3 regions of the Saccharobesus litoralis genome follow, and region 1 is predicted to be linked to each of the others. Evidence: predicted binding sites of a transcription regulator. Region 1 holds the regulator's gene; each other region holds the start of a gene.
What was found. The regulator FliA, encoded in region 1, starts transcription of late flagellar genes. The targets are predictions, from matches to a motif close to CTAAAGNTNNNNNNNNNNNNGCCGATA.
Positions count from the first base shown of each region.

Region 2: C2869_RS15815 (flagellin N-terminal helical domain-containing protein) is a predicted target of FliA. The motif match lies at 3,128-3,154, and genes of this name have one in related genera.
Region 3: C2869_RS12075 (DUF5610 domain-containing protein) is a predicted target of FliA. The motif match lies at 4,808-4,834, and genes of this name have one in related genera.

Region 1 covers NZ_CP026604.1:3,749,517-3,760,183, reverse strand. Annotated here, with positions in the region: gene C2869_RS13515 (DUF2802 domain-containing protein) at 1-18, opposite strand, end outside; gene C2869_RS13510 (chemotaxis protein CheW) at 18-512, opposite strand; gene C2869_RS13505 (chemotaxis protein CheW) at 552-1,340, opposite strand; gene C2869_RS13500 (ParA family protein) at 1,344-2,117, opposite strand; gene C2869_RS13495 (protein-glutamate methylesterase/protein-glutamine glutaminase) at 2,137-3,294, opposite strand; gene C2869_RS13490 (chemotaxis protein CheA) at 3,319-5,586, opposite strand; gene C2869_RS13485 (protein phosphatase CheZ) at 5,603-6,346, opposite strand; gene cheY (chemotaxis response regulator CheY) at 6,373-6,756, opposite strand; gene C2869_RS13475 (RNA polymerase sigma factor FliA) at 6,801-7,517, opposite strand; gene C2869_RS13470 (MinD/ParA family protein) at 7,527-8,393, opposite strand; gene flhF (flagellar biosynthesis protein FlhF) at 8,399-9,853, opposite strand; gene flhA (flagellar biosynthesis protein FlhA) at 9,881-10,667, opposite strand, start outside.
Region 2 covers NZ_CP026604.1:4,283,718-4,294,384, forward strand. Annotated here, with positions in the region: gene C2869_RS15805 (flagellar protein FlaG) at 1-65, opposite strand, end outside; gene C2869_RS15810 (flagellin N-terminal helical domain-containing protein) at 218-1,048, opposite strand; gene C2869_RS15815 (flagellin N-terminal helical domain-containing protein) at 2,195-3,028, opposite strand; gene C2869_RS15820 (flagellin N-terminal helical domain-containing protein) at 3,463-4,293, opposite strand; gene C2869_RS15825 (flagellin N-terminal helical domain-containing protein) at 5,719-6,549, opposite strand; gene ltrA (group II intron reverse transcriptase/maturase) at 7,860-9,095, shown strand; gene C2869_RS15835 (efflux RND transporter permease subunit) at 9,490-10,667, opposite strand, start outside.
Region 3 covers NZ_CP026604.1:3,348,078-3,358,744, forward strand. Annotated here, with positions in the region: gene sthA (Si-specific NAD(P)(+) transhydrogenase) at 1-1,262, opposite strand, end outside; gene C2869_RS12060 (acyl-CoA desaturase) at 1,652-2,797, opposite strand; gene fabR (HTH-type transcriptional repressor FabR) at 2,948-3,574, shown strand; gene trmA (tRNA (uridine(54)-C5)-methyltransferase TrmA) at 3,571-4,671, opposite strand; gene C2869_RS12075 (DUF5610 domain-containing protein) at 4,872-6,242, shown strand; gene C2869_RS12080 (GNAT family N-acetyltransferase) at 6,569-7,054, shown strand; gene C2869_RS12085 (hypothetical protein) at 7,161-7,349, opposite strand; gene C2869_RS12090 (DUF3379 family protein) at 7,590-8,306, opposite strand; gene C2869_RS12095 (sigma-70 family RNA polymerase sigma factor) at 8,306-8,815, opposite strand; gene C2869_RS12100 (hypothetical protein) at 9,190-9,510, opposite strand; gene C2869_RS12105 (lactonase family protein) at 9,651-10,667, opposite strand, start outside.

The sequences.
Region 1 (10,667 bases):
TAAAAGTTTATCAAACATTAAATAACACTTAGCTCTTCCCATTCCTCATCGCTAAGCAACTTGTTTAAATCAACTAAAATTAATAATTCACCATCACGGTTACTCACACCCTGAATAAAACGGGCACTCTCATCTGTACCAACATTAGGTGCTGTGTCGATTTCAGACGCACGTAAATAAACCACTTCAGCAACACTGTCGACAAGTATGCCGATGACTTGCTTTTCCGCTTCGATGATGACAATCCGAGTATTATCAGTAACCTCAGCAGACGCTAAACCAAATCGAGAACGCGTATCGATTACAGTAACGACATTGCCTCGTAAATTAATAATACCAAGCACGTACACAGGTGCACCAGGGACGGGGGCAATTTCTGAGTAACGCAGTACCTCTTGTACTTGCATTACATTAATACCGTAAGTTTCTTCGTCTAGCTTAAAAGTTACCCATTGCAGGACTTGGTCATCGCCTGTTGCTGGATCCGATGTTAGATTTCTTTCATCGCTCATGCCGCAGCTCCGTTATTTAGTCAAAATTCTATTTATTAGTTAACTACCTAAACCTTGATCTAGCAAATTTATTAATTGCTCAACGTTTAGTAAGGCACACATTTTTTCTTTTACCATACCGGCAAGCCAAGGGCGTTTACCAGAGCTTTCCCGCCACTTTACATCTTCTTGTTGCAAAGTAATAGTATTGACTAGCGATTCACACGCTAATCCCCACTGACTGTCACCCAACATAATTAAATATTTATAGTTTAGTGACTCAGCTAATACCTTGTCGTATTTTTCTGGCATAACCCACTGCGCAGAATCTACAACATTTATTTTTTCTTCTCTATGAACCATTACGCCCATAAACCAATCTGGCTTACCAAACAATGAATTAGGTTTTTGCAGGTTATGGATCCCGCCTAATTCAGTTAAAGGTACTGCCAGAATCAAACCCGCCACCTCAAAATATAAAGCTTGAAAGTCACCTTCTCGATAAGCTTTTGGTGGTTCAATTTTTTTAGGTGGCTGCTCTACAACACTTTGTACTTGAGTATCAACAGCAGTTTCAATAACAGGCTCAGCCACCACTTTCGCTTTAGGTTTCTGAACCTCTATTATCGGTTCAGCATCTATTTGGCGCTGTTTAGCTTCTTCTAATAGTTTAGCAACCGGATTAATTTTAGCTTCAGGTGGCTTCACCTCAGCTTCTTTCAATGCAACCGGAGCTTGTCTATACGCAACCTCTTGTTTCTGTGCAATCGGCGAAACATTATCTTCATTAAGCAATGCAGATAAGTAATCTTCCATCACCTTTTCACTTGCAAACAAACTTTTACTCATTATTTAGCCATCAAGCTGTATCAAATAGGTCAGCAAAGTATTATACGAAAATACTCCTCGTGATTTAGGTGCATATACCGATGGCGGTAACTGTTGTAAGCTTGCATCTCTAAATTTAGTGTCGACTGGTATCACACTCGACCATACCAATTCTGAATAAAGCCGTTTTAGTTCTTTATAAGCTTCCAATGAAGCTTTCGTCCGCTTATCAAACATCGTTGGTATAATGGTATAGCGATAATCCTTTTGCTGCGAACGTTTCATTAACTGCAACGTTCTAATCATTCTGTCCAATCCTTTTAATGCTAGCGCTTCTGTTTGAACCGGCATCAAAATTCTATCACATGCAGCCAATGCATTAACCATCAAAACCCCCAGTACTGGTGGGCAGTCAATTAACACATAATCATACTCATCCGCTATTAAATTTAATGCATTTTTGAGTATTAACCCCATACCGCCTTGGCTTCCTAAACGTCGATCTAAAGTTGCCAAAGCCATAGTAGCGGGTAGTATATCTAAATTATCAATTGTAGACGGACACAATGCCTGAAATATCTGCTCCTGTCTCAATTCTTTACCTTGGATAAATATATCGAAAACACTATTATCAAGCTCTTCCGAATCTATCCCAAAGTAGTAAGTCAATGAAGCGTGCGGATCCGTGTCAACAAGTAACACCTTATGGCCTCTCTGTGCTAAAAGACCACCTATAGTCACTGTCGATGTTGTTTTACCCACGCCTCCTTTTTGATTGGCAACAGTCCAAACTACCACTATTAGTTCCTAAATTCGTTTACAGGCCTAGCTCAGCAATAATTCTACTGGCGAAATCCTTCAACGCAATGCTGTCTTCCGATAAACCAGCTGCTGTCACTGCTTGCGGCATACCATATACTACACACGACGCTTCATCTTGCGCCCAAATTGTTGCACCTGCATCTTTTAACAATCGAGCGCCTTCTCTACCATCTGCACCCATACCGGTCAGTACCATACTTAAAACATCACCGCCGAAAGATTTAGCTACTGAACCAAACGTTAAATCAACACTTGGTTTGTAAGTAAGCCTATCACTTTCATCTACCATCACTTTAAGCTTGGCTGATGAGGAACGCCCCTCAATCATCATCTGAGTCCCACCAGGAGCTAAATAGGCGGTTCCTGGTCGTAAGACATCGCCATTTTCAGCTTCTTTGACCGATATTTTACATAAGCTATTAAGACGATTAGCAAACGCTGGGGTAAAAGCAGCTGGCATATGTTGAATCAACAAAATCGGTACTGGGAAATGACTAGGCAATTCAGTTAGAATTTTTTGCAATGCAACAGGCCCGCCTGTGGAAGTACCAATAATAACTATTTTGTACTTTTTATCTTTTTTAACCACGGGCTTACGTTGTGCCACAACAGGCCGGCTCGCGCTTGAACTCAACCCACCAATAGATGGACGCGTAGTCTGTGAGACACCACCACGAGTCGAAGGAGTCACTCGAGCGGTACTAGCCTGTTTTTTTAATGGAGTACGAGTAGGTGTTGAACGTCTAAAGTAAGCGCGATGTGCACCAAGCTGCTTAATTCGATTTTGCAATAACTCTACCGCATCATTACGATTACGAGCAATATCTTCGAATTTTTTTGGTAAAAAGTCTAAAGCGCCAGCATCTAATGCATCTAATGTTGCTTTGGCACCATCATGAGTTAAGGAACTAAACATTAAGATTGCAGTTGGCTGTTGAGCCATAATTTCACGTACAGCTGAAATCCCATCTAACACAGGCATTTCGACATCCATAGTGATAACATCAGGCTTAAGCGCTAACGCCTGAGCAATAGCCTCTTTTCCATCTTTCGCCGTACCTATAACACTGAGCTCTGGCGCCTGTTCAATTATTTCAGACACCCTTCTACGGAAAAAGCTGGAATCGTCTACGACTAAAACCTTAATTGACATATTTATATCAGTTCTCAAACCACACTAAGTACGTTTAGCGTAATGTTTTAATAAGCTAGGAATATCAATAATTAAAGCAATTCCACCATCACTGGTAATTGTTGCACCGGCCATACCGGCTGTGCCCTGCAATAACGCATCAAGAGGCTTAATAACAACTTCCTCTTGACCAATTAATGAATCAACAACAAAACCAACTTGTTTATCTGTCCCTAGTTGCACTACAACAACATGCCCATCCGTGTCACCAGAAGGTAAACCGAGTCGATTTAACCATTTTTCTAGATAAAACAAGGGGATCGCCTTTTCGCGAACGATCATCGTTAATTGCCCATCAACCGTATTGGTCTTAGATAAATCCATATTGATGATTTCACTCACCGCTGCTAAAGGTAAAGCGAAAGTTTGTTGGGCTACAACGACCATTAAGGTTGGCAAAATCGCCAACGTTAGAGGGACTTTAATCTCTAGCCTTGTTCCTGTACCCAATTCAGAATGAATATTGACAGAACCATTTAGCTGGGTGATTTTAGTTTTAACAACGTCCATACCAACACCTCGTCCTGAGATGTCAGATATTTCTTGTTTAGTAGAAAAGCCAGGCGCAAAAATTAGATTATAGGCTTCGTTGTCAGACAACCTAGCGGCAGCATCGCTATCTAGAATACCTTTATTAATGGCGATATTTTTAAGCTTTTCTGCATCCATACCTGCACCATCATCTGTGATGGTCAGTAAAATATGATCACCTTCTTGCGAAGCACTTAGTTTTACAATACCGCAGCGTGGTTTGCCTTTAGCTTCACGATCATCTGGCATTTCAATGCCATGGTCCACTGAGTTACGAACCAAGTGAACAAGAGGGTCCGCTAATGCTTCAACTAAGTTTTTATCTAAATCGGTTTCTTCACCCTCGAGCTCAAGCGATATTTCTTTATTTAATGAACGTGCAAGATCACGAACAACACGAGGAAAACGCCCAAACACTTTCTTAATTGGCTGCATTCGGGTCTTCATCACGGCGCCTTGCAAGTCACCGGTTACCACATCTAAATTCGCTATGGCCTTAGACATACGTTCATCAGCTTCATTCGCTAAACTGACTAAACGATTCCTAACCAAAACTAGCTCACCCACCATATTCATGATTTGGTCTAAACGAGAAGTATCGACTCGGACTGTAGTTTCTTGCGCTGGTGCAGCTGGAGCCGGCTTTTTCTTATCAGCCATTTTAGGCTTATCTGGCTCAGGTTTCTTAACTGGCGCTGGTGCACTTGTAACAGGCTTAGGTGCAGCAGGCGTAGGCTCAGGAGCTACTGGAGCCTGTTTAGGTGGTTCTACAGGTTTAGCTGGTTGGCTACTTTTGTCTTTTGGTTTACTATCAGAAACGACGTCAGTGACTGAAGGACCTTTACCTTTACCGTGTAATTCATCAAGTAAGCTTTCAAATTCATCATCCGTAATTTCGTCACTTGAAACAGACGATGGCGCTTGTACTGGTTTAGGACTTGTTTCAACCGGTGTGGCTGCAACATTAGCTTCTGCGACTCCGAATTGGCCTTTACCATGCAATTCATCAAGTAAGGCTTCAAACTCATCGTCGGTAATATCTTCGTCACTACCACCAACGTCCATCGATATTGCGGAAGGTGGTGCGCTTGGCGTTGGCGCTGAAGTCGAGGTTGTCTCTACTGACGATGTAACTGAGGGACCACGCCCTGAACCATGCAGTTCATCAAGCAAGGCTTCAAATTCATCATCTGTGATTTCATCTATACTACCGCCATCTTCAACACTGCTACCTGGCAGGTCGAAAATCTCAGGTTCATTACTAACAATGGGAGAAGGTTCTGGTTCTACTGGAGCGGCGACAGGCTCAGGTGCGGCGACGCTTTCAGCGCCTTCAGGTTCAGACAATCGATGCAATGCCTCAAGTAGCTCAGGATCGGCAGGGTCAGGTTCTTCACGAGCCTTAACTAATGCAAACATTTCATTAATAGTATCTAACGCTTGTAAAATAACATCCATCAACTCAGGAGTTACTGAACGTTGACCATTTCTTAAAATGTCGAACACATTTTCTGCACCGTGGCAGGCATCAACCAAAGTTGTTAATGCTAAAAAGCCTGCTCCACCTTTTACAGTGTGAAAGCCACGAAATATTGCATTTAATAAATCTGCGTCTTCAGGGTTGTTTTCCAACTCAACGAGTTGTTCAGAAAGTAATTCGAGTATCTCCCCTGCCTCGACAAGAAAATCTTGCAATATATCTTCGTCTGCATCAAAGGCCATGAAACCTTCCTTCTTATTAGAAACCTAAACTTGACAGCAAGTCATCAACATCATCTTGGCCAGATACTACATCAGTGCGCTCTTCAGCGTTGACAATTGGCCCTTCTGCGGATTCATCCAGACCTGATATCGTCTCGGCTTGTTCTTCTTGTGATTCAACAGGCGTCCCGAATACAGTTAGTAAATGAACTAAGTTTTCTTCTACTTCGCGCACCAAATCAATAACGCGTCGTATAACTTGACCCGTTAGATCTTGGAAATCTTGAGCCATCAAGACATCATTTAATTGGCTGCGAAGTAAATCAGAGTCACTATCCGCTTTTTTGAGTATGTCATCGACCGAATAACATAACTCTTTAAATTCTTCCAAGCTGATTTGGCGGTTCATGAGTTTAGACCACGTAGGAATAACCGCTTTAATATGCTCGTTTAATTGATCGGCAACTGGGATACTGGCTTCAACTGCATCCATCGTCCGGTTTGCAGCCGACTCAGTCATTTCAATGACGTATGCCAAACGATTTTGCGCATCAGGAATGTCCTCGTTGGCTAAATTAGCGATACGAGAATCAAGTTGAAAATCCTGTAGGGAGTTGTGTAGCTGGCGCGTGAGTTTACCCACTTCAGCAAACAGCTCTTCAGAAGCTGCTTTCGAACTTTCTTCAACAATTGCATTAGCTTGCTCAATATCACCACTTTCCAATAGAGCAACAAGCTGTTTTGCGGTGTCTAAGTCCACATAAGGCGTAACTGAACTCAAAGTTTAATCTCCAATAGTAGTGAAAACTAACCTAAGCGTTCGAATACTTTTTCTAGCTTTTCCTTAAGCGTAGCTGCAGTGAATGGCTTAACAATATAACCGTTAACCCCTGCTTGCGCCGCCGCTATAATTTGTTCCTTTTTGGCTTCAGCTGTCACCATCAATACCGGAATATGCTTTAAGCGCTCATCGGCTCGAATCGCTCTAAGCAAATCAATACCTTGCATACCAGGCATGTTCCAATCGGTTACAACAAACTCAAAGTCTCCGTTTTGCAACATAGGTAATGCCGTTGCACCATCATCAGCTTCCTGAACATTTGTGAAGCCAAGATCGCGAAGCAAGTTTTTTATAATGCGTCTCATTGTAGAGAAGTCGTCTACAACAAGCACTTTCATATTTGTATTCAAAGCATTCTCCAATTAAGGTAATTTGCTACGTAAAAATTTTGTTCTTATGATTGCCATGATGACATACGACCTTTCAGTCTATGCATGGCTTGGCTATGTATTTGACTAACTCGCGATTCACTCACGTTTAATACAGCACCAATTTCTTTTAGGTTTAATTCTTCATCATAGTATAACGATAAAGTTAATGCCTCTCTCTCAGGCAAAGTTTTAATCGCTGCAGCCAGAGAATCTTGAAACGCCCCATGCTCAATCTCACCGTATGGCTCATCATCAGCGTCTTCGGAACCACCTAAAACATCTTCTGTGACGCCAAGGTCTTCGATACCAATAATTTTCCCACTACTCACATCGTTAAGCATTTGGTGATATTCGTCAAGTCCAACTTGTAACTTCTCTGCAACATCTGAGTCACGAGCATCTCGACCTGTTTCTTTTTCAACCTGAGCAATAGCATCTGCTATCATTCTGCTGTTTTTATGTACTGAGCGAGGCGCCCAATCACCACGACGAATTTCGTCTAACATTGCTCCACGGATACGAATACCAGCAAATGTTTCAAAACTTGCACCTTTAGTGGCGTCAAAGTTCCTTGCTGCTTCTAACAAGCCAATCATTCCTGATTGGATTAGATCGTCAACAATCACGCTTGCAGGTAACCTTGCCATCATATGATGAGCAATTCTCTTAACTAAACCTGCATGTTGCTCAACTAAAACTTGCTTTTGATCAACCGTTTGATATGCCGCAGCCTTGTTCACGTAAATACCCTATGCTTCTGGTAATATCAGCTGTTCAATAAAAAATTCTAAATGCCCACCAGCTGTATCTGGAACAGGCCAAGTAGATGCTCTTGTCGCCAACGTTTTAAAAGCAATAGCGGCTGGTGACTTAGGAAATGCTTCTACAATTGTTTTTTGCTTACGTACTGATTTTCTTACATTTTCATCAAAAGGAATGATAGCCACCAATTCGATAGCTACATCAAGAAAGCGATCAGTCACTTTGGAGAGCTTAGCAAACAATTCTTGCCCCTCACGCAGCGAGCGTACCATGTTTGCCACAACTTTAAAACGAAACAAACCATATTCTCGATTTAACACTTTAATCAACGCATAAGCATCCGTTATTGAAGTTGGTTCATCACACACCACAACCAAAACATCCTGAGCAGCGCGAGAAAAACTCAAAACCATATCTGAAATACCGGCTGCTGTATCAACAATCAACACGTCAAACTGTTGCTCTAATTCGCTAAACGCGCGGATAAGACCGGCATGCTCATTAGGGGTCAACTCAACCATATTTTTTGTACCGGACGTTGCTGGCACTATTGTGATGCCATGTGGCCCTTTTACTAAAATATCTTGTAGTTCACATTCACCGGCTAATAAGTGAGACAAGTTTTTATGTACTCGCAATCCCAACATAACGTCAAGATTTGCAAGTCCTAAATCCGCATCAAATACTAATACTCGCTTACCTTTTTGCGCTAGAGAAATCGCTAAGTTAAGAGATACATTACTCTTACCTACGCCTCCCTTACCACCGGTAACGGCGATTACTTTCACTTTATCTTCACTTTTCATTTTTCGTAGGCCATTTGCCTGATCGCCTAACTGGTTAATATTATTCATAAATTCTATTTATATATAGGCTGTAAGCTGTCGTCTGTAAACCAATTTGATTGAGAAATATTTCGTTCGCTCATTAATTGAGCTGCTTTTTCTACTAAATAAGCAGATTCTGCTACTCTAATGTCCTCTGGAACTCGCTGTCCTTCGCTTAAATATGCAACGGGTAATGCATTTTGAATAGCAACACTGATAATTTCACCTAGGCTGGTACATTCATCCACTTTTGTGAAAATACACCCAGTAATCGGAATTTGTTTGAATCTTTCTATTGCGTCCTGCATCACTCTTCTTTGTGCCGTAGATTGCAGAACCAAATAACTGCGAATTTTTATTTGATTGGCATTCATCAACGTTTCTAAATGTTCAGCCAGTCTCATGTCTCGCTGACCTACACCAGCGGTATCAATCAAAACTAATTTTTTATTGCGTAATTGATGCAAAGTTTCACTTAATTCGGCCTGGCTTTGCACGACTTTGCATGGACACCCTAAAATTTTAGCATAGGTTTGTAACTGTTCATGCGCGCCGATTCTAAAGGTATCTGTTGTTACCATGGCGACTTGGTCGCTACCATGCAATTGAGCAAAATGAGCGGCTAACTTAGCAATAGTGGTTGTTTTACCAACGCCTGTTGGGCCTAATAACGCAACAAATCCGCCACGACGCAGAATGTCATTATTAGTCACATTAATTTGGCCGGACAGCAGCTCTAAAGCGTTATCCCATGCTTCTGCTTGACTTAGCTCTTCTGGAATAAAACTGGCCACTTGGTCGGACACATCGTTAGACACGCCCATTTTATTTAATCGGTCAACCAAGTAAGCTCGCACAGGTTCGCGACGAGCCATTTCTTGCCACATAAGACCTGATACCTGATGTTCCATCAATTTTCGAATTTCAGCCATTTCTTGTTTCATCGCCTGCAGTTCGGTGTTTTCTACTGACGAAGATGGCTCATTCGGCGCACTATTGACAATTTGCTTCTTGGCAAACTGTGCTAAATGCTCTGCTTGTTGCGCTTGCTGCATAGAGCTGGGAGCGGGCGATGGGCTTGGAGATGGATTTTGTAAACCTTTGTGTAACTTCTCATGTTGACGTTGTAACAAGGACTTCAGTGAATCTGCTACTTGATTGTCGTTGAGATCTTGCTCTTGAGCAAAGTGACTATTAATACGACTCTCAACTTGATTTTCAAAAGACGGGGTTTGACGAATATTTGACGTCATAAAATTGGCGCCAGAATACTGTGGCGCACTAGATGTCGGATTATTGACGCTGGGTGTCGATTCTACCTTGCGCGGTGGCACTTTCGCATCAGTTTCTTCATCAACTGCAGCGACAATTTCTATGCCATCTGCGGTCTTAGTGTTTGACATGATCACAGCGTCGGCGCCTAGTTCATTCTTGACTTCCAACAAAGCTGTGCGCATGTCCTTTGCGACAAATCGTTTAATTTTCACTACCTACCCCTTTCGTCAAGTATTTGACTACTGGCCTACCGAGTTAACGATGCGGATCTGCTTGTCGTCAGGGATCTCTTGATATGACAGTACGTGTAATCCAGGAACCGTATTTTTCGTAAATCGCGCAAGTACCGAGCGTAATACGCCAGAGGTCAATAATACCGCGGGTTCGCCATTCATTTCTTGCTGCTGACTAGCATCTATTAACGCGGTTTGAATACGTTCTGCTAAGCCAGGTTCAATACCCGCACCTTCAGCACCTGCTGTTTGCATAGAATTATGCAACATTTGTTCCAGCTCAGGTGCGAACGTGATGACAGGTAAATCTGGCAACTCTTGACATATATCTTGAATGATTAGCTTTCTAAGAGCGATCCTCACCGCAGCGGTTAACACATCAGGATCTTGGCTCTTAGGTGCGTATTCAACCAATGTTTGCACTATGGTTCGCATGTCACGAATGGCAACACCTTCATGTAATAAGTTTTGTAACACCTTAACCAAAACTGATAAGGACAACATGTCAGGAACTAAACCATCAACCAATTTCTCATAGGTTTTAGCCAACATATCAAGTAAGTTTTGCGCTTCTTCATGCCCCAATAACTGAGAAGAGTTATTCGTGAGTAAATGACTTAAATGCGTAGCAACAACGGTAGCTGCATCAACAACGGTATATCCGAGAGATTGCGCTTGTTCACGTTGTTCAACGTTAATCCATACAGCTTCCAAACCAAAAGCCGGATCTGTCGTTTTAACACCTTGAATATTGCCAAACACTTGCCCTGGGTTAATGGCCATTTCACGGTCA
Region 2 (10,667 bases), 530 kb from region 1:
TGCTCTTGGCCGCGCTCTTGTTTATAAGCAAAATTAATTCCAGATTGTTGCGATCCAATTTCCATTTCAACCTCCGAATATAAATAAGAATAAAATGCCTTTCTCACTAAAGTATTCGTCGGTGTGTCCGATAAAACTATTGAACAACGAAACACACCGACAGTTAGCTGAGTTAACTAAGGCATTAATCCTTTATAAATATAAACTCAACTAACTATTAACCTAATAAAGATAAAGCCGTTTGAGGACGTTGATTGGCCTGACTTAATACTGAAATACTCGCTTGTTGTACAATTTGGTTACGCGTTAATTCAGCTGTTTCTGTAGCAAAGTCAGTATCACGAATTTGTGAACGAGCGCCTGATACATTTTCAATAACATTCGATAAGTTACGAATTGTTGATTGAAAACGGTTTTGTAAAGCACCTAATTCGGCACGTTGTGTACCAATTGACGAAATTGCTGTATCAATTGCCGTTAACGCTGAAGATGCGCCACTTGCCGTTGAAATGTCAACTGTGCTCACACCTAAACCTGATGCACCATAACTAGCACCATTAGATGATGAAAGGTTAACTGAAATAGTTTGACCTGAGTTAGCACCCACTAAAAATGCCGCTGAATAACCGCCACTCAAAAGTGCAGTACCACCAAATTCAGTATCTGTACCGATTCGACTCATTTCTGAAATTAATGCAGTCACTTCTTGTTGCAATGCAGCTCTATCCGCTGAGGTATTAATACCGTTTTGTGATTGGATCGCAAGCTGACGAATGCGTTGTAATGATGTTGTGGTTTCTTGCAATGCACCTTCTGCAACTTGCACAACTGACACACCGTCATTGGCATTACGTACAGCTTGGTTTAAACCTTGCAATTGCGATGTCATACGATCAGTAATTTGCAAACCGGCTGCATCATCAGCAGCACGGTTAATACGAAAACCTGACGATAAACGCTCGAAAGAAGTGTTTAATTTGTTACCTGCATCAAATAATTGACGCTGTGCATTTAACGAAGAAACGTTAGTGTTTACAAACATACTCATAATAATATCTCCTGAAAACTAATCTTGCTTGTTCCCCTCAGAACGTTGATGCAAGTTAGCTTGCCTTAATTAACTCGTAAGAGTCACCTCTAAACCAATTGAAATCCGGCCCCTCAACCATCATTCAAAATATCGGTATCCCCCTCGTTAATAGTTATCGGTCAGGTCTGAAGAACCTTTAGGATTTTTTTTGATTTTTTTATAAAAAAACCCAAATTATTTTTAAACAATTGAATTTAAATGATTTTTTAATTTTATTTTTTGATAAAAAGATGATGATTAGGTAAATAACTAACCACTTTTTATACTGTGGTCAGTCACAAGGGTTTAGTTTTGTGGGCTCTGCAAACAGAAATGTTTGCCCACAAAGATGGCTTTTGCAGGCTCGCAAACATAAATGTTCGCCCACAAGAGTTAGTTTTGCAGGCTCGCAAACATAAATGTTCGCCCACAAGAGTTAGTTTTGCAGGCTCGCAAACATAAATGTTCGCCCACAAGAGTTGGTTTTGCAGGCTCGCAAACATGAATATTCGCCCACAAGAGCTGGTTTTGCAGGCTCGTAAACATAAATGTTCGCCCACAAAGGTGGCTTTTGCAGGCTCGCAAACATAAATGTTCGTATCTACGATAAATTGGAAAGTAAAGCCGACCCGCAAAACTGACGCCAGGAGGTAGTGAGGATTGAGGTATTTGACCATCATTTTTGCTAGTCGGCTAGTGGGCATTAAATTTAAAGTTTATAACTCATGCCCAATATCAAAAATCAACAGATAAAACAGAGGGAAGCTTTAACTGCTTTTATTGATACAGTTGAATATCCTTGTGAATATTTCAATTTAATACTAGGACTAATACTAAGCAGGAAATGTGCCAGAGAAAACGGCTTGAGGTTTCCCATTACTGGATAACCTCAAGCTAGGACTCAAACTTGGAGAGAGTGAGTATTTTCAAAGAGGGTCGTTAAACAAACTTAAAAACCAATAGTTTCAACAAGCTCGTTTAACCAATAAAAACTTAACGTAGCAATGAACAACTAACTTTAAAGACTCAGATTCTGTTCAAGGCCTTCAACCAAATGCTAGTGCTACACTCGCTATTTAGTTGATTTAAAAAATGTGCATTTCAATTCAAGTATTAGGTGGTTAATTAACCACCTAATAATGATAAAGCCGCTTGAGGACGTTGATTTGCTTGAGACAATACCGTTTGGCTGGCTTGCTGTAATATTTGGCTACGCGTTAAATTAGCCGTTTCTTCTGCAAAATCAGTGTCTTTAATACGAGAGCGCGCGCCTGATACATTCTCAACAACATTAGTTAAGTTTCTGATGGTAGATTGAAAACGGTTTTGTAGTGCACCTAATTCAGCTCGGGCCGCACCTATGGTAGAGATAGCCGCATCAAGGGCAGTTAACGCTGAAGAAGCTCCACCAGTAGTTGTAACATCGACTGTACCTACGCCTAAGCCTGAAGCCCCAAAACTAGCACCTGTCGTTGTTGATAAATTAACTGAGATAGTTTGACCTGCATTGGCACCCACTAAAAAAGCAGATGAGAATGTGCCGCTTAAAATATTCACGCCACCAAACTGAGTATCGGTTGCGATCCGGCTTAATTCGCTGATTAATGCTGTCACTTCTTGTTGTAAAGCAGTTCTATCTGATGAGGTGTTAATACCATTTTGCGATTGAATAGCTAACTGTCTAATACGTTGTAAAGACGTTGTGGTTTCTTGCATTGCACCTTCAGCCGTTTGGGTTAGTGAAATCGCATCGTTAGCGTTTCTAACCGCTTGATTAAGGCCTTGAATTTGAGAAGTCATACGGTCAGTGATTTGTAAACCTGCCGCATCATCTGACGCGCGGTTAATACGAAAACCTGAAGATAAACGCTCAAAAGAAGTACTTAACGCATTACCTGAGCCCACTAATTGGCGTTGTGCATTTAATGAAGATACATTGGTATTTACAAACATAGTCATGATAACTCTCTCCTAATTTTATTAAAATAATTGTGCTTACCTATTGAAAGTCACAATGTCAGAGCCTTTGTTATTGTTTTTGCCTCCGGACAATTAAGTTATCGGAGCCACACAAAAACTCTTTAGAAAAAATTAGGAGGAAAGTTTTGCCGTTTTATAGGCAATTCTATTCCTTATGTATCCTTGTTTTGCCATTCCTTCAAAAATGAAAATTTCTCGTTATCGCTACCTCATTGTTATAACTAAAAAATTACCTGTATCTCATCCGTTTTTACTCTCGCGAAAAAGGTTGGGAGACGCTCCCCCAACCGATCGCTCCTTTTTAATAAAGGTGAGAGCGAGCGATTCCTCACCGTTTGGTTATGTAACCGATCGCACTACCTCCTGGCGTCATGTCCCAAACGGATGGAAACAGAGCCTAGGTTAATTAATAATTAACCTAATAGAGATAAAGCAGCCTGTGGTCGTTGGTTTGCCTGTGACAATACCGTTTGGCTTGCTTGCTGAACAATTTGGTTACGCGTTAATTCAGCCGTTTCAGTTGCGAAGTCAGTATCTTTAATACGTGAACGCGCACCTGATACGTTTTCAACAACGTTAGATAAGTTACGAATAGTTGATTGGAAACGGTTTTGTAACGCACCAAGTTCCGCACGTTGTGCACCAATTGATGAAATAGCTGTATCAATTGATGTTAATGCAGCAGATGCCCCAGAAGCCGTTGATACATCAACCGAGCCTACACCTAAACCTGACGCACCGAAGCTCGCGCCATTAGATGAAGATAAGTTAACTGAAATAGTTTGACCTGAGTTTGCACCCACTAAAAATGCCGCAGAAAAAGTACCACTTAAGATTTCAACGCCACCAAATTCAGTATCTGTTGCAATACGACTCATTTCAGCAACTAACGCAGTCACTTCTTGTTGCAGCGCTGCACGGTCTGCAGAGGTATTAATACCATTTTGCGACTGAATAGCTAATTGACGAATACGTTGTAATGAAGTTGTAGTTTCTTGTAACGCACCTTCAGCGGTTTGCGTTAAAGAAATTGCGTCGTTCGCGTTACGTACAGCTTGATTTAAGCCTTGGATCTGCGAAGTCATACGATCGGTGATCTGTAAACCAGCAGCATCATCTGATGCTCGGTTAATACGGAAACCAGAAGATAAGCGCTCAAAAGAAACACTTAAATTATTGCCTGAGTTCGATAACTGTCTTTGCGCATTTAACGAAGACACGTTGGTGTTTACGAACATAGCCATAGTTCTCACTCCTATAGATATATTAATAACACAAACAAATCAAAAATAGAGATGTTTATGAGCTAAATGAAACAAACTATCGTTTAATAAACGTTTTATATCTGTCTCTATCTATTTATCGGACATCAATGAAATTACTTTAGAAATTAAATTAAATATTTTTAACTTAAAAATACAAATTAAATAAAATGTATAAACACTAAACACCAATATATATTTTAAATCAATAAATAGAAATGATAACAGAAAAAAACTGTTATTTAACAACGAGGTAAAAAGACCGAAAGAAAATTCTTTCGGCCAAACGCCCTACTTAGGAGAGATTGAGCGAAACGGGTATAAACAGCACTATTTAAAGTGTTTAAAGCCAGCTTTTTGGTAAAGCATCTCCTGTTTCAATCAGCAATAATCTCAGTCAGCATGCTTCATCCTGACCTCGCCCCTGTTAGTCGTCATTGATTGTTTTAGGTCTTGTGTTTTCAAGTCTGGCCGAAACAATTGCATCTTCGAAACTAGCTCCTATTTATAAGATTCGATTCCATTCGCTATCGAAGTTCTCAAACTATTTGTTACGGTCACGTCACAGTCCTAAGTTTTCAATCACAAACCAACAACGCTGTATCTCTACTTAATGTCTTTATTCCGATCAATTTATCTATTTTTTACGCTGAATAAGGCAAGCCACAACCACCAAACGTCAATCATCACCCGGTGTTAATTAACACCCTCACACAGGTAAATTAAACATAAGACAGGTTTTAAAGCCTTGTTTTTATACCAAGTGCTCAGCGAGTGATCATGTGAAAACAGTTAACTTACAGCTCATAGCCTTGGTCCTACAGCAAAATAAAAAGCCGTATGCTAAAATCTGTTATGTTTTCTGTTTCCAATCAAAATCACGCAACCACCCTATTCGTATAAACAAGCTTTACCCACTCAGCACAATTAAACAGCGTCTATCAAGCTCGTTAATGATTGTTAGCTATACTCTGACACTAGCTGGAGCACTAAAAAACTACCAACGAGTCAGCATTTCAGATATTTACTTGCGCTTGCCCTAATAGCTATATTTAGCCGTAAAGAAATGCGCTCTGTTCCACATAACAACTAAGATCCATTCAGCTAGTACCTTTTCAGTAAAAATGATCCATTGAACCTCTTGTAGGTCACCTTCAGGCCAATATTTAAACCATTGTGACTCGCGTACCCATCGGCATATAAACCGACCTACACTGAAAAACGTCAACCAATCAAAATCGAATTAAAAAAATCCTAACTTGTGCATATAACTTGCTGTTAAAAAAATAAATTGATCATTGAACTCATCATTAAGTGATAACCATAAAGAAAATATTGCTGATCATCTGACTTAAAAAATCTGGCTTAAAAAGCAGCGGTGTTTTAATCACCGCTTAAACTTTTTTATTAACCAAGTAATGATAAAGCCGCTTGTGGTCGCTGGTTAGCCTGCGACAATACAGTTTGGCTTGCTTGTTGTAATATTTGGTTACGAGTTAACTCGGCTGTCTCTGTCGCAAAATCGGTATCTTTAATTCGCGAGCGAGCGCCTGAAACATTTTCAACAACATTGGATAAGTTTCGAATAGTTGACTGAAAGCGGTTTTGTACAGCACCTAGCTCAGCTCGAGTTGCCCCTATGGTGGAAATTGCCGTATCAATCGCGGCTAAGGCAGCTGATGCTCCGGTTGTCGTTGTTACGTCAACAGTACCAACACCTAAACCTGAAGCCCCAAAGCTAGCACCGGTCGCAGATGATAAATTAACAGAGATAGTTTGACCTGCATTAGCCCCCACTAAAAAAGCAGAGGAAAAAGTACCACTAAGAATGTTTACGCCACCAAACTGAGTGTCTGTTGCAATTCGGCTTAATTCGCTAACTAACGCGGTGACTTCTTGTTGTAAGGCAGCTCGGTCAGCAGAAGTATTGATACCATTTTGCGACTGAATGGCTAACTGACGAATACGCTGCAATGAGGTTGTTGTTTCTTGCATCGCACCTTCAGCAGTTTGCGCTAAAGAAATCGCATCATTGGCGTTTCTTACCGCTTGGTTTAAACCTTGTATCTGCGAGGTCATACGGTCGGTAATTTGCAAACCAGCAGCATCATCTGATGCTCGGTTGATACGAAAACCTGACGATAAACGTTCAAAAGATGTACTTAATGAATTGCCTGAGCCCATTAATTGACGTTGGGCATTAAGCGAAGATACATTTGTGTTTACAAACATAGCCATAATTTTACTCTCCTAATTAAAGCGCACTTCTACTTACATTAACTATATAAATAGCGTGCTTATTTTAGTTTTTTAATAAACCTTGTATTTTTGTATGCAATTCCTCTTTGCACTTAAATTATCGGAGTTTAAAAAAAATCCTTTAGCTAATTAGTTGAGTTTTTTTAGTCTTTTTATTAATTTTAATGCTAAAGATTAAGGCTATACTGACGAGTGTAAAGCGAATCAAATAAAACCAAACAAAAGCCTAAAGTTTGTTTAATTTTGTCGAGTCAGACTAAGAAATTAAAACTTTAGACTTAATTGTTTATCGGCAGCTGATTGTTTTGCGTGAATAAAATTTGTTTATTATTCAGGTAACTACTCAGCGTGTTTATAAATAGAATTGAATTTCTTCCGCTGGTATAAAAAATTACCGTCATACCTGAGTATTCAGGTATCCAGCGCCTTTATTAAAGTAAACGGAGCTCACGTTTACTAAACAAAGTCACTAGATTACCGCATTCGCAGGTTTCTTGTTCCAGACGAAACCTAAGTACCTACGTCCTGTAGGCACGGCAAAGACGAAGTAATTACCAATACAAAGGCGCGTAAAACACATTACGCTGAGTAGATACTTATTCAGTAGTTCTTGTCATGATCAGATAGGCAATGATTAATCGGCTCTGCAAACATAAATGTTAGCTCACAAGGTTTGACTTGCAGGCTTTGCAAACATAAATGTTCGCCCACAAGGGTTTGCTTTGCAGGCTGTGAAACATAAATGTTCGCCCAGTGTGTTACGAGTTACCAACAGTACAAGGAAGGCTGGAAGGTAACGCAACTATATAAAACATGATGGTTTGGCCCATCCCATCGGCATTCAGGTGCAGGTGGAAACCACCTTATGCGGCATTGGTTAAGAGTCACTGTCGTGAGCGATAAGGGAAAGGCAAACACAATGATTTGTCAGGTGTGAGTTAAAGAGACGAACAGCGTAGGTGTCGAAATATTTAACCGTTGCATCCCGAAACCAAGCTACTGGGTGGAGTTTGGGAAGAGCTTAGAGGCAACCTGATTACCAACTAAGCGGGAGCCGGCAAAGAGCTGACGTGAATTTAACTCGGGGTTTTATATGGAACGTAAGAACCAGTCGTTTTGATGTTAACAGATATCCTCGAATGGAAACCCCATGAGAGCCAAGTCTGAATGCAAAGCACTGGGGCGGAGCAATTCGTAGTAGTGATGATGATAGCTGTAATGGTTATCTAGCGAAGGGATTGCCTCGTTTTAAATGAAACTTTCATCAACTGCTGCAGCAGGAGGAATGATTGAATTCAGCAAAACCATTTAGTATTTCGAAATGGACAGTTTATGAAGCCTGGTTACGTGTAAGAGCCAACGGTGGAGCGGCAGGAATTGATGAGCAATCGATGAGTGATTTTGAACAGGACTTGAAGAAGAACCTGTACAAGATATGGAATCGAATGTCATCGGGCAGCTATTTTCCACCGACGGTGAAGCGTGTCGAAATCCCTAAGGATAAGGGCGTTCGAGTACTAGGCATACCCACGGTATCAGACCGAGTTGCACAGATGGTCGTCAAGATGGAGTTGGAGCCTGAATTAGAATCGGTATTCGATAATGATTCTTATGGTTACAGACCTAATCGCAGTGCACATGATGCATTAGCGATAACGCGCCAGCGGTGTTGGCGATACGACTGGGTGATTGATTTAGATATCAAAGGCTTCTTTGATAACTTGGACTGGGTGTTATTGGGCAAAGCGTTACGCAAACATACCAATAACCCATGGGTATTACTCTATATCGAACGTTGGCTTAAAGCGCCAATGGAAACCTCGGATGGTCAGATAATAGAGCGAACGAAAGGAACACCACAAGGAGGCGTGATAAGCCCATTGCTAGCCAATTTGTTTTTACACTACGCATTCGACAAATGGTTGCGAAGAGAACATCCACATGTTCAATTTGCACGCTATGCGGATGATGCAGTGGTTCACTGTCGTAGTGAGCAAGAAGCAAAGGCGTTAAAGCAAGCTATTGAGCAACGCATGTTAGATTGTTGTCTAGAATGTCATCCAGAGAAAACTAAACTGGTTTACTGCTTTGATGAAGGTAGACAAGAAGCACATGAAGTCATTAGCTTTGATTTTCTTAGTTACTGTTTCAGGCCAAGGTTAGTAAGGAATCGGTGGGGTCGCATGTTTGTTGGCTTTACACCTGCTATTAGCCCTAAAGCGAAACAGAAAATTAGAGAGAAAGTTAAAGCGCTCAAGCTACATAAGCAAACGGGGTTAACGATACAAGAGTTGGCGTATAAGCTTAATCCGATGATAAGCGGGTGGATAAATTACTTCAGTCGGTTTTGGAAAACAGCATTAAGGCCACTTATGTCTTGGATAAACCTTAAATTGTTGAAATGGGCGAAGAAGAAATACAAACGGCTGAAATTCAGTTACCAAAGAGCAAGAAAATGGATGCAAAGGGTGTGTAATACACAACCGTATCTATTTTCTCATTGGCAATTTGGTTGCAGGCCGTAAATGGTGAAACGAGAGGAGCCGTATGAATTGAGAGGTTCACGTACGGATCTGTGAGAGGCTGAGGGGGAAGCTCCCTCGGCCTACTCGACCAAAGTTTGACTTGCAGGCTGTGCAAACATAAATGTTCGCCCACAAAGTTTGGTTTGCAGGCTGTGCAAACATAAATGTTCGCTCACAAAGTTTGACTTGCAGGCTGTGCAAACATAAATGTTAGCTCACAAAGTTTGACTTGCAGGCTTTGCAAACATAAATGTTCGCCCACAAGGGTTTGCTTTGCAGGCTGTGTAAACATAAATGTTCGCCCACGAGGTTTGGTTTGCAGGCTATGCAAACATGAATGTTCACCGACAAGGTTTGACTTGCAGGCTAAGCAAACATAAATGTTCGCCTACAACTAGGCCTGAGAGGTATCTTGGTTAGCTTGGTTTTCTTGATTATTCACTTTCGCTTTATAGTTTTGCCATTTTTGATTTAATTCGCCACAACTCCAATACAAGCAAGGCACAAAAATTAAAGTCACAATAGTCGCGGCCAGAACACCATAAGCTAAAGACACCACCATAGGAATTAAAAATTGAGCCTGTACACTTTGTGCTGACAGCATTGGCATTAAACCAATAAAGGTCGTTAACGAGGTTAAGACTATTGGCCTAAACCTAAGCCTACAGGCTTTCATCACCGCCTCTTTGGCATCAAGCCCTTGTTGTCGAAAACGGTTAATGGCGTCCACTAAAACTAGGTTATCGTTTATCACAACGCCTGACGCGGCCAAGATCCCTAACATAGAAAACATACCGTATGCTGTGTCATGAATATAGTGACCAATTAGCGCACCTAAAAAACCAAATGGAATGGCTGACATAATTAAGAAAGGTTGCACGTACGAGCGAAACGCAATGGCCATCAGCATATAAGCCACCATTAATGCTAAGCCTTCTAGCAAAATAACAGTTTGTTTGAAATTACTCTCATCTTTACTGCGTTCGCCGCGCCCATAATCAACGTTAGGATGACGTAACTTCCACTCTGGTACAAAATTCTTCTGTATATCTTGCATTAGCGCAGCTTGGTCTTCACCAACATATTCACCATAGATATAGCCCAATTTTTGACCATCGCGACGGTATATACGTTGGATCCCTGGGCGGATCTCAAAATTGACTACAGACATTAATGGTATTTCACGGCCGTCACGAGTACGAATTTTTAAATTGGCTAAGGTGTCAATTGATTCTCGCTCTGAGCGAGGGTACATAATCTTAACTCGCACATCACCGCCAACCCTTGGTAAACGTTGCACTTCTTGACCAAAGTAGGCTTGCTTTATTTGCTTACTCACCTCTTTTAAATTTAAGCCTAAGGTTTCAGCACCTGGCTTCAGGCTAAACACCATCTCTTGGCTGCCTTTATCAAGATTATCGCGCAACATATGCACACCTTCATAGGTGGCTAAGTGGGCTTTAAAATCACTAACAGCATCTTTTAGCGCTTCAATATCATTCGAGTTAACGGTAAATCCTATACGCGGCTCTTTAGTATTAAGGGTGGCTTTTAGCTGAATTTCCTCGGCGT
Region 3 (10,667 bases), 400 kb from region 1:
ATCTCTTTTGTTTCTGTATGGAATAATAATTTCAAGCCACCGACTTCAGATTGAGCAATTTGAGCTCGAGCTAGGTGTTTAAACTGGGCTTTACCGACTTCGTAAGGTACTTTAGCTGCGGTTAGTTGTTCTTCGGTTTTGCCGACTGAACTAATTTCAGGAATAGTGTAGATACCGGTAGGAATATCTTCAATTAACGCAGAGTCAGCATCACCATTTAAGATTGCATTAGCTGTGATGCGCCCTTGGTCAAATGCGGCACTGGCCAAGCTTGGATAACCAATGACATCACCAACCGCATAGACATTTTCAATTTTAGTTTGGTAGTTGGAATTAACACTTACTTGTCCGCGCCGATCCGCTTTTAAGCCAATAGACTCAAGGTTGAGTTTATCTGTATTACCTGTACGACCATTAGCCCATAAAATACAGTCAGCTTTTATCTTTTTACCTGATTGCGTGTGTAAGATCACGCAGTCATCTTGAGCTTCTACTGATTTAAATTCTTCACCGTGGCGAATAGTGGTTTTACCGCTATTGAGGTGGTAACTCAGAGCATCGGAAAATTCATTATCTAAGAATTCCAATAGGCGGCCACGGGTATTGATTAAATCAACTTTAACACCTAAACCTTTAAAGATAGAGGCATATTCACAACCAATAACCCCAGCGCCGTAAATAATAATAGAGCGAGGTGAGTGGTTAAGCGACAAAATCTTATCACTGTCATACACACGCGGGTGAGAAAAGTCGACTTCAGGTGGATGATAAGGACGAGAACCCGTTGCAATAACAATGGTTTGCGCAGTGATTGTTTCGACTGCCCCGTCTTCACCGGCAATCGCCACAGTATGTTGGTCAATAAATGAACCTTCACCATGGATCAACGTGACATTGTTACGGTTGTAAAATGTTGTGCGTAAATTGATTTGCTTGCGAATAACACCACTGGCATGTTTAAGAATGTCAGGAAATGTAGGTTGTAACGTTTGCGCCGCTTGGCTAAATAAAGGTGTATTTTTAAATTCGATAAAACGCAAAACCGAGTAACGCAGCGCTTTCGATGGAATAGTTCCCCAGTGAGTACAACCGCCGCCGACGGAGCTATGCCGTTCGATAATGGCGACTTTTTTGTCTTGTTTAGCTAAGTTCATTGCGGCACCTTCACCGCCAGGGCCGGTACCGATAATAATGGTATCGTAATCGTAGCTTTCTGTGGCCTTTTCTTGTTTAGGCTCTTTCTTTGCTTTGGGTTCTGTCACGTGTGTGTACCTATTCTTGGTAGTCAAATATTCAGTGAAATCGAAAGGGATCTCACGTTGAGCTGTGTGGCTGATCTATTTCCTCGATCAGTCTTATTACACTGCAATTTAATGGTTTTTAATGACTAATGCATGTTTTCAGATGAATATTAGTAGAATTCTGAGCATTCATTAAAAATATATAGTCAAAGCGTTCAGCTTTTTGGGGCGTGTAAGCACTGACAATGAACCATAAAGCCTGAGCGAGAAGACTATAGCAATCAAACAGTTAGAACAATTAATACACAATACTATAGGGCAACACGTGATAAATGCCAATGCTTAGATGATATTCGAGCTAGAAGAGGGGAAAATAAGGCGTATTGATGTAATACGCCTGAATAAAAAACTTAACTATAGGCCAAAGCTAGATTATTAAACGTTTTCTTTTGAATAAGAAAGCGTTGTTTCAAGTCGTGCATTTCAGCTTGTAAATCTTTGATCTGGTTAAACAATTCACTGTGTTCAACCGTTCGGGTTATTTTTTTGCGCTTTATATCTAAATAGCGTTTACGCGTTTTATAAAAGGCGTTCATGCGCTTAGTGAGAAGATCGTATTCGGCTTCTACTTTAGCTAACATCTCTGCTTTATGAGGCAGCTTAATTAATTTAGCGCGGATTTTTTCCATTTTGTATTTGGCTTTGGCGGCTTCTATACGTTCTTCGGGCGCTTCGCGTAGTCCCCAAGTTAATCCGCATAAACTCGCGGTTTTAATAAACCATTTACTCGGATCAAAGTCATACCAGCGAATACCATTGCGGTAATCATACTCAAACGTATGATGGAAATTGTGATAGCCCTCACCATAAGTCAAAAACGCCAATACAGGATTATCTCGCGCTGTATGTTCTTCAGAGAACGTTTGCTTGCCCCAAATATGGGCTAAGGAGTTAATAAAAAAGGTAAAGTGATGGCTAAGCACCAATCTTAAAACGCCAGCAGACAATAACATGCCGTAAATATCATCGTTCAACCATCCTAGTAGAATGGGAATACCAAAATTTAAACTTAAGGTTAACCATAAATAGTTTTTGTGTTGCCACATGACAATTTTGTCTTTTTGCAAGTCTTTGCAGTTAGCATAATTACGATAAGATTGGCCTTGATACTCTCGCAACATCCAACCGATATGGGAAAACCAAAATCCTCGTTTGGCTGAATAAGGGTCTTTGTCATTGTTGTCGACAAATCTGTGATGGTTTCTGTGATCCGATGCCCAATGCAAAATACTGTTTTGCAAGGCAAAAGCGCCACCCAAGGCTAATACAAATTTAATGATAGGATGAGCTTGATAGGTTTTATGGGCCCAAAGTCTGTGATAGCCGACAGTAATAGACATGCCGCAATAACCTAAACACAGAATGGTGGCGATAATTTCTACACTATCAAATCCTTGAGTCAGTGCATGGTATGGAACTAAAAATAAAGCAATTAAACCCGTAATTGAAAAAATTAAGACGTTTAACCACAAAATGGGGGCTTGTTGTTGAGACATGTGCGAGTGAAACTAGTTAACTAAGCTTACAAGTGTACGCTAAAAATGAAAAATCGTCGACTTAGCAACCCAGTTTAGTACAAAAAAATAATTCACGTTAATTGCTTGCGCTTATGTTAGACTTTTTTGCCTATCCACAAGAGGTTGTCTATGTCAGGAATTCGCGCTCAGCAAAAGGCTAAAACGCGTCAAGCTATTATTCAAGCCGCTTTTAGCCAATTGACGGCTGAAAGAAGTTTCTCGAACTTGAGTTTACGAGAAGTTGCGCGTGAAGCCGGCATTGCTCCGACGTCTTTTTATCGTCACTTTGAAGATTTAAATGATTTAGGTCTTACCTTGGTTGACGAAGCCGGTCTTTTATTGCGTCAACTGATGCGTCAAGCACGTAAACGCATTGAAGATGGTGGCTCTGTTATTCAAACCTCGATTGATACCTTTATGGAATTTCTTGATACTAACGAAAATGAGTTTCGTATTTTATTACAGGAAAAATCGGGTACCACTTCATCTTTTCGAACTGCTGTTGCGCGTGAGATCCAACATTTCATCGCCGAACTTAGTGAATATATTGAAGACAAAACTCTGTGTAATCATGAGTTTGCTTATTTACAAGCTGAGTCCATGGTTAAATTGGTTTTTGCTGGGGGCGCAGAGGCGATTGACATGAAAAATAAAAAGCGCGAGGAATTAGCCAAGCGCCTTGTTATTCAATTACGTGTTATTGCTAAAGGTGCTGCTGCGTATGCTAAGCAGGCACGCTCTGTCTTAACTGTTTAGGCTTTTCGCTGTAACCAAACGCCTGATTCAATGTGATGGGTGTAGGGAAATTGATCAAATAGCGCGAATTGCTTAACTGTATGGGTTTGGCTAATCGCTTGTAAGTTATCTTTCAATGTTTCCGGATTACATGAAATATAAATAATGTTGTCAAATTTTTGCACTAACTCGACAGTTTTGTTATCTAATCCAGCCCGAGGCGGATCCACTAAGATAGTGCTAAAATTATAGTTTGCCAGATCAATGTCTTTAAGTGACTTAACACTTTTATTTTCGAAATAAGCCGCTGAAAAATCTTCGGCTGACGCTTGACCAATAGTGACATTATTTATGCCGTTAGCTTGGATATTAACATTAGCGGCTTTTACCGATGTACGGGCTATTTCAGTCGCTACAACATGATCAAAACAATCCGCTAGCGCTAAACTAAAGTTTCCATTGCCACAATAAAGTTCTAATAAATCGCCACAAAGCTGCTGACTAATTTGTCGACTCCAATTAAGCATATCAGTGTTGATCGCACCATTAGGTTGCGTAAAGGTATTTTCTATTTGCTTGTAGCTTAGGGTTTTATCACCGATTGCGAGTTTTTCAGTGACATAGTCTTGGTCTACCAACACTTTTTGTTTGCGGGCTCGGCCAATTAAATTAATTTTGTAGTCTTGCGTAAGACGCTGCTTTAACGCTTTGGCTTCAACTAACCACGTATCATCCAACGGTTTGTGGTAAATCAAGCTGACTAAGGCTTCACCAGATAAGGTCGTTAAAAAATCGACTTGATATAAACGACGGCGTAACACTTCATTCGGTAAAATTTCTTCACGAATACGTGTCATTAACGATTGAATTAAGGCCGATCCTGGAATGTAATGATCGACACGAAATTTTTCTTTATTGGCCGGATCAAACATGATGTAGTAACTATCATCGTCTTGATGCCACATACGAAATTCAGCACGTAAGCGGTATTGTTCAATTGGCGATGGAAACACTTCGGCTTTGGGTAGGTGTAAACCATCGAATAATAGCTCTGTAGTTTTGACTTTTTCGGTTAATAAGGTTGCGTATTGATTGGTATCAATTTGGTCGACCCGCATGATTTCTACCCTAGGCTAGTGGAAAAGAGCCGCGTATTTTATATTGGTTAAGGCTGGTGTCTAGGTAATTCGCATGATAGCGCGGGTTTATATTGGTTTTGCGCGGCGATTTAAATAAGATAAAACGCCTTTTAGCCTAAATATTATGCAAAAATGGTCGATAATTAATATGAAGCATTAATTTAACCTTTGGGGTAGTTATGAATATCGGAACCGTAAACGATGTTGCAAAGCAGCAACAGGTTCCGCAGGGTGTCGAAAAGAACGCGGAACATAAGGACAATGCACCTACTAAACAAGTAGAAACTCAGGCTGTTGAAACTCATTTGAGCCAAGTGTCTATCAAGCAGCGCAGTATTAAAATTCTGTCGCAATCTATGTTTAGTCATATGCAAAAAATGGATGAGTTGCGTGCACAGTCCCTACCAAAAGCCCAAGACGAAATATCTCATTTGCGTGATCTTAAAGATATTGACATGCAAAAAGAGATTAAAGAAGCCAAACCTTTATTCGACTTTGAAGAGGTGGCTAAAAACGTACTGAACTTTGTTGGTGGTGCTTTAACAGGTGCCGCTCGTGGCGGAGCTCAATCTGAGCAACTTATGGAAATGTTAGGTCAAGCTCGAACTGGGGTAGCGCGAGGTATTGAAGATGCGCGTAAAATCCTTGGCGGTGCCATTATGCCCGGAGACGAGATAGACCAAGGTATTGATAAAGCGGATGGCTTGATTAACTTTGGTTTTGACCGATTTGAAGAGGAAATTTTAAATCCGCAACGCGAGTTACCGGTTTTTTCTTATGAATCAGCGGCGCTTGAACAACGAGTCGCCGTTGAAACTGAGCACAGTGGCGAGTTTGAAATTAAAACAAAAGATGGCGACACGGTTAGTATTAGTTTTGCCAGCTTAAAAGCATTTGAAGAGCAATATCGTCAGTCGCAAGAACAGGTAAGTGATGAAGACGGCAACTATTTTTATCGCCAAGGTGAAGAGCGTAATCGAGCTTCATTTGCACTAAATGAGTTTGCGTTTAACGTTGAAGGCGATTTGGACGAAGGCGAATTAAAAGCCATTGGTGATTTAATGCAAAATGTATCTAAATTAGCTGATGAGTTTTTTGACGGTGATGTTGAAGCCGCTTATCAACAGGCAATGGACTTAGGTTTTGATGATGGTGAAATTGCAAGCTATGCATTAGATTTAACCGCTCGCCAAACTATTGCAGTGCAGCAGGCTTATCAGCAGGTTGCTTCTTATGCCGAGCGAAAAGATGATGAAAAAATGGCGATGCCAGAGTCAGTTAAAAATCCATTGAAGGAATACGCGGCTAATCTATTAGATATGATCACCCGTGCGGATGAGGGTTTGGAGTCTGAAGAAGATTTACAGACCACCATTAAACAGGTTTTAGGGCAGCAATATCAGTACAGTAGTAGTGAATTATTTGCCGCGCTGGAACGGTTTAATCATTTTAATCAGATGCTGTTAGATGGGCGCAAAGTCGAAGAGGTTGTGCAAGAGGAAACACCGCAATCGAATAAGCCTTTGGTGAGCACATCAGATGATGCTTAGATGATTCACTTTTTGCCCAATAAAGCCGAGTTTACCGCTCGGCTTTTTGTTTTATACTGATTTTATTCTCGGCCTTATATAGAAAAGTTCATTAACGTTTTTAGGTCAATGAGTTGGTATTTTTCACCTAAGCTTAGGAATATACCCTCGTCATTCTCGCGCATGCGGAGAGCCAGTGACTTTTGTTGGATAAACATAGTCTGGTTTAAGCAAAAGTCACTCGGTTCTTGTCTATATTCGTGTATGCACCAAAAGTAGGGGCTTGTAAGCCAAGTCGCGAGTAAGTGCAGACAATGAACCTAAAAACTTGAGCGAGAAGACTATAAATGGAAAACAGCTTAGACTGGCAAATTAAAACCTATTCGCAATTAACTAAAGATGAGCTTTATCAAATTTTACACTTACGTCAGCGAGTGTTTATGTTGGAGCAGGCTAGCTTATACCTAGATTTGGATAATAAGGATCAACAATCCGTTCATCTGTTTGCTTGTGAGCATGCAAAGCATGGCGTTGTGGCTTACTTAAGGTTAGTGATCCCAACAATAGAGCATAAAGAACAACCAGTATATTTTGCTCGGTTTGCATTAGAAGAAAAGTATCGTAGCCAAGGGATAGGTAAAACACTGTTTGAAAAGGGGCTAAAATATGCTGCGGAGCAATGGCCAAATCAGTCACTTGCTTTAAGTGCCCAATTAGGATTACAAAACTATTATTCCAAGTATGGTTTTGTTGTGGTATCAACACCTTATGATGATGGCGGTGTTATGCATATTGATATGGTCAAACCAGCCAAGGTTGACGGTCATGCTTAATCCCTTGTCGCTCATATAACATGCGAATAAGCTTAAGGTTATGCAGGAAGCAGGCAAGTTACGTTATCCCAAATGTTTTTTTCGTTTTCTAATCAATTTGGGAATGCTATTTGGGAGCACTATTTAAACGAATTAGCAAATCGACGATTTCAGCTTTTGCGGCTGAAGTTAAGGTTTCGTCATTCATGGTCATTTCGAGCATACTTTGATACTCATCCAATTCGTTAGTCGCTAAATGATTTGAGCGTGAGTCGTCAATTAGCCCCATGCTTTTTAATTCATCTTGTAATGTCATGATATATCTCCTACCACTACCCTAGATAACTGCGATTGCCGACCTTGGCTTTTCAAAACTAAGTATACGTATAGTTTCAGGTTTGAGTTCACAGTTGCAATACTTATGTGATTAAAATGTGAACAAGTACTCATTTGTCGACCGGATGAGCATATGATTATTTTGGTTTGCACGGTGCAATATTCGAATACAAAAAAGCCCCTGAACGGGGCTTTTAAGAAAACGTGGTGGACTGTTGGCTTAAATTGCCCAGCTAATATTATTTGATAGTTGGTGGCTGAATGATTGTATATTTTCATTCTTTTCACCAATGACTATCATATCGGCTTCTTTAAAGCGGTGAGCAGTGCCACTAAACCTATCATCGGAAAAGTCATGCCAGCCACTTAGCTCATTGCTTTTGGGAAGAACAAAAACAGTTACTTGTCCGTGTTCACCTTGCATAACAAGATGTAGTGATTTCAAGCCATTTAAGTTGCAGTAATTGGCATACGAAACATGTGAAATTGCATTGTTTAGCTTGCCACCAAAGCTAGCGAGCTTAGCGTTGAGTTGCTCAAGAGAGACATTCTCGTCTACCGCAGATGAATAACTCAATTCGTGGTGCAAATGTTCTAATGCATATAATCCAACTTCGCTGGTATTAACAGGTTGATAAATCCAAGCGCTCACGCCAAGTGCCGCCGCAAAAGCGACAGAAGCCGCAATCGATAAAGACCAGCGCTGTTTGTGCCTTTCTTGTTGCTTATAAGACTCGATAGATTGCTTAAGAATTAAACGTTGCTCTAACCCGTCCGGTACTGATACATGCATAGCCTTGCTGATTTTGTCGTCCAAATTTAGCATGTCTTGCTGCAGTTGTTGCTTTGCCGGATCGGCATCTATCGATTGTTGTAAATCTTCATCAATCGCTTTGGGGTCGGCAATGACTTGACGACGAAACTCTAAATCATCCATTATCCTAACCTCACTTTTGCTGGTTGATTATCTAATGCTTCTTTCAATTTGTTTCTAGCTCTGAATAAGCGAGTCATCACGGTATTTTTGTTTAAGCCAAGGATCTCTGCTATTTCTTCACCACTGCAGCCTTGCACGACTTGCAATACTAGCGGTTCACGATATTCAGGCTCTAATGCAGCAATTTGGCGTTGTAACCAATAGCTTTCTGTATTGTCTTCATTGGACGCACTGGCATTGTCAACAATACTATGTTCTTCGTACTCACCCATATCAAATTGCTTGCGTTCAAAGCGCCGCGCATTTTCGCGCCGTAGTATGGTAATTAGCCATGACTTTGCTGCTTTTTCATCTTGCAAGCTATCTAACGATTTCCATGCGCGTAGAAATGTTTCTTGTACTACATCTTCGGCAACAGCGGCATCGTTAGTTAACCAATACGCATAGCGGTATAAGTCTTTATGGTAAGCACCAACTAAGGCTTCATATCGTGTTTGCTTTGAGCTCATAGGTTCAGAACTGGCCTTTAGGTTAATTACACCGAACTGACGTTTTAATGAAAACATGGCTAAGCCTTAAGTCTTTGTTAGTTGCACGTCAGCTCACTTAAATTAGAAGACCTGACATAAATTAGAAATATTTCAAAAAAATAATGCGATTAGTCGTGTTTGACTAAATCGTAAAATAATTACCTTGCTAGCGTTCATTTATTTTGATGATATATATTGATAAATTTAGGGCATTGTTATTGCAAATGGTTATTGAAATAAAACAATTTTGACGCCAGCATTGTATAGCTAGACGCCGATTAACGGTAAATAGAACGATATCTTAGTGAATGATTGTGACGAAATGAAATGACAAACAGGCAAGACAATCCCTACTATTCTTGGCTGTCTGGAGCTTTATTTTTGCAGTTGGCTTGTTTTTCTAACCAATAAACCGTGTTTCCTGCCATAACCACAGTGCCTGAGACGACCAGCTCTGCCGACGTTATGCCTGCCACGGCTAATAGTTTTATGGCACAAGCTTGGCCTACGCATTCGCCAAGTTGCTCTATTTTTTCAATATCTTTTTTGAGTTCATATTTTTTTGACGTGACGCCGCAATCTTCATCATAGTAGTGAACCTTTTCGGGGTAGATTACGCAAGCACTGAGCAGGCTTGTGAGTATGGCAATTAGCGTGGATTGCAGTATCTTCATTGATCTTATTCCATTATTTGTTATGTAGGCGCTGTTGTTGAACATACAGTGTGGCGCAATATAAGGTTTTTATCGAGTCCGAGTTGATTGAATTCGGACTCGCTTCTCATTTTTGCTTCATTCCTTCCACTTAAGCTTTGTTACAGAGCACCGACAAACACAGGGGTGATTAAAGATTGTTGATGCTGACTATTGCTTAACAAGCCTGTTGTTGGGTTTCTAATTAACACGCTAAGGCTATTACTGTTTTGATTGGCAACAACAATAAAATGACCATCTGGGCTGATCGTGAAATCACGCGGCTCTTCCCCTCCAGTTGAGATATTTTGAATGCGTCGCAAATAGCCATTTTTTCTAATGCTAAAAACCGCAAGGGTATTGGCTCCGCGATTGGAGGCATATAGATATTGTCCATCGCTAGATATTTTTATCGCCGCCGCTTTACTAAATTTAGTAAAATTCGCGTTTAATGTACTGCGTTTTTGTAAGTAACTTAGTTTTCCTGTTTCGGGCTGACGCTGTAAAACAGTGACCGAATTTGATAATTCGTTTAGTACATAAACCTGATGGGTTTGGGGATGAAAAGTCATGTGTCTAGGACCATCGCCCGGCGACGCTTTATACGCTATTCCTTTATCGATAAATTCTCCTTGCGCTAATTGGTAGTGGTAAATGGCATCGCCACCTAAGTCGGCGCTGTATATATCTTTGCCATCAGGTGACCAAGCTATCCAGTGTAAATGCGAGCTTTTTTGTCTTGCACTTGGGCCTTTGCCTTGATGTTTAATGGTTTTTAACAACTTGGGTTTATTGGTAGAAATGTCAAAAAATTGCACATCGCCAGATACGTAATTAGCTGTCGCTAGATATTTTTCGTTAGGACTTAAACTGATGTAGCAGGGTGCGAACGCAATTTTTTGCAAGCTGTATGTTTTGACAAAACTCAAGTCCTGCGGTTGTTTTTGATATTGGGTTATACCGCCATCTTTTGTTTCGACTACCGCGAATAGGCGGTTTTTGTTTTTATTCCAAGCTAGGTATGACGGGTTGATTGCGGCTGCCACGTTAGTCGGAGTCGATAATTCGCCTGTGGTGGCATTTAATTTAATTGACCATATGCCTTCATTCAGATTTTTATTATAAGTCCCCACTAAAAA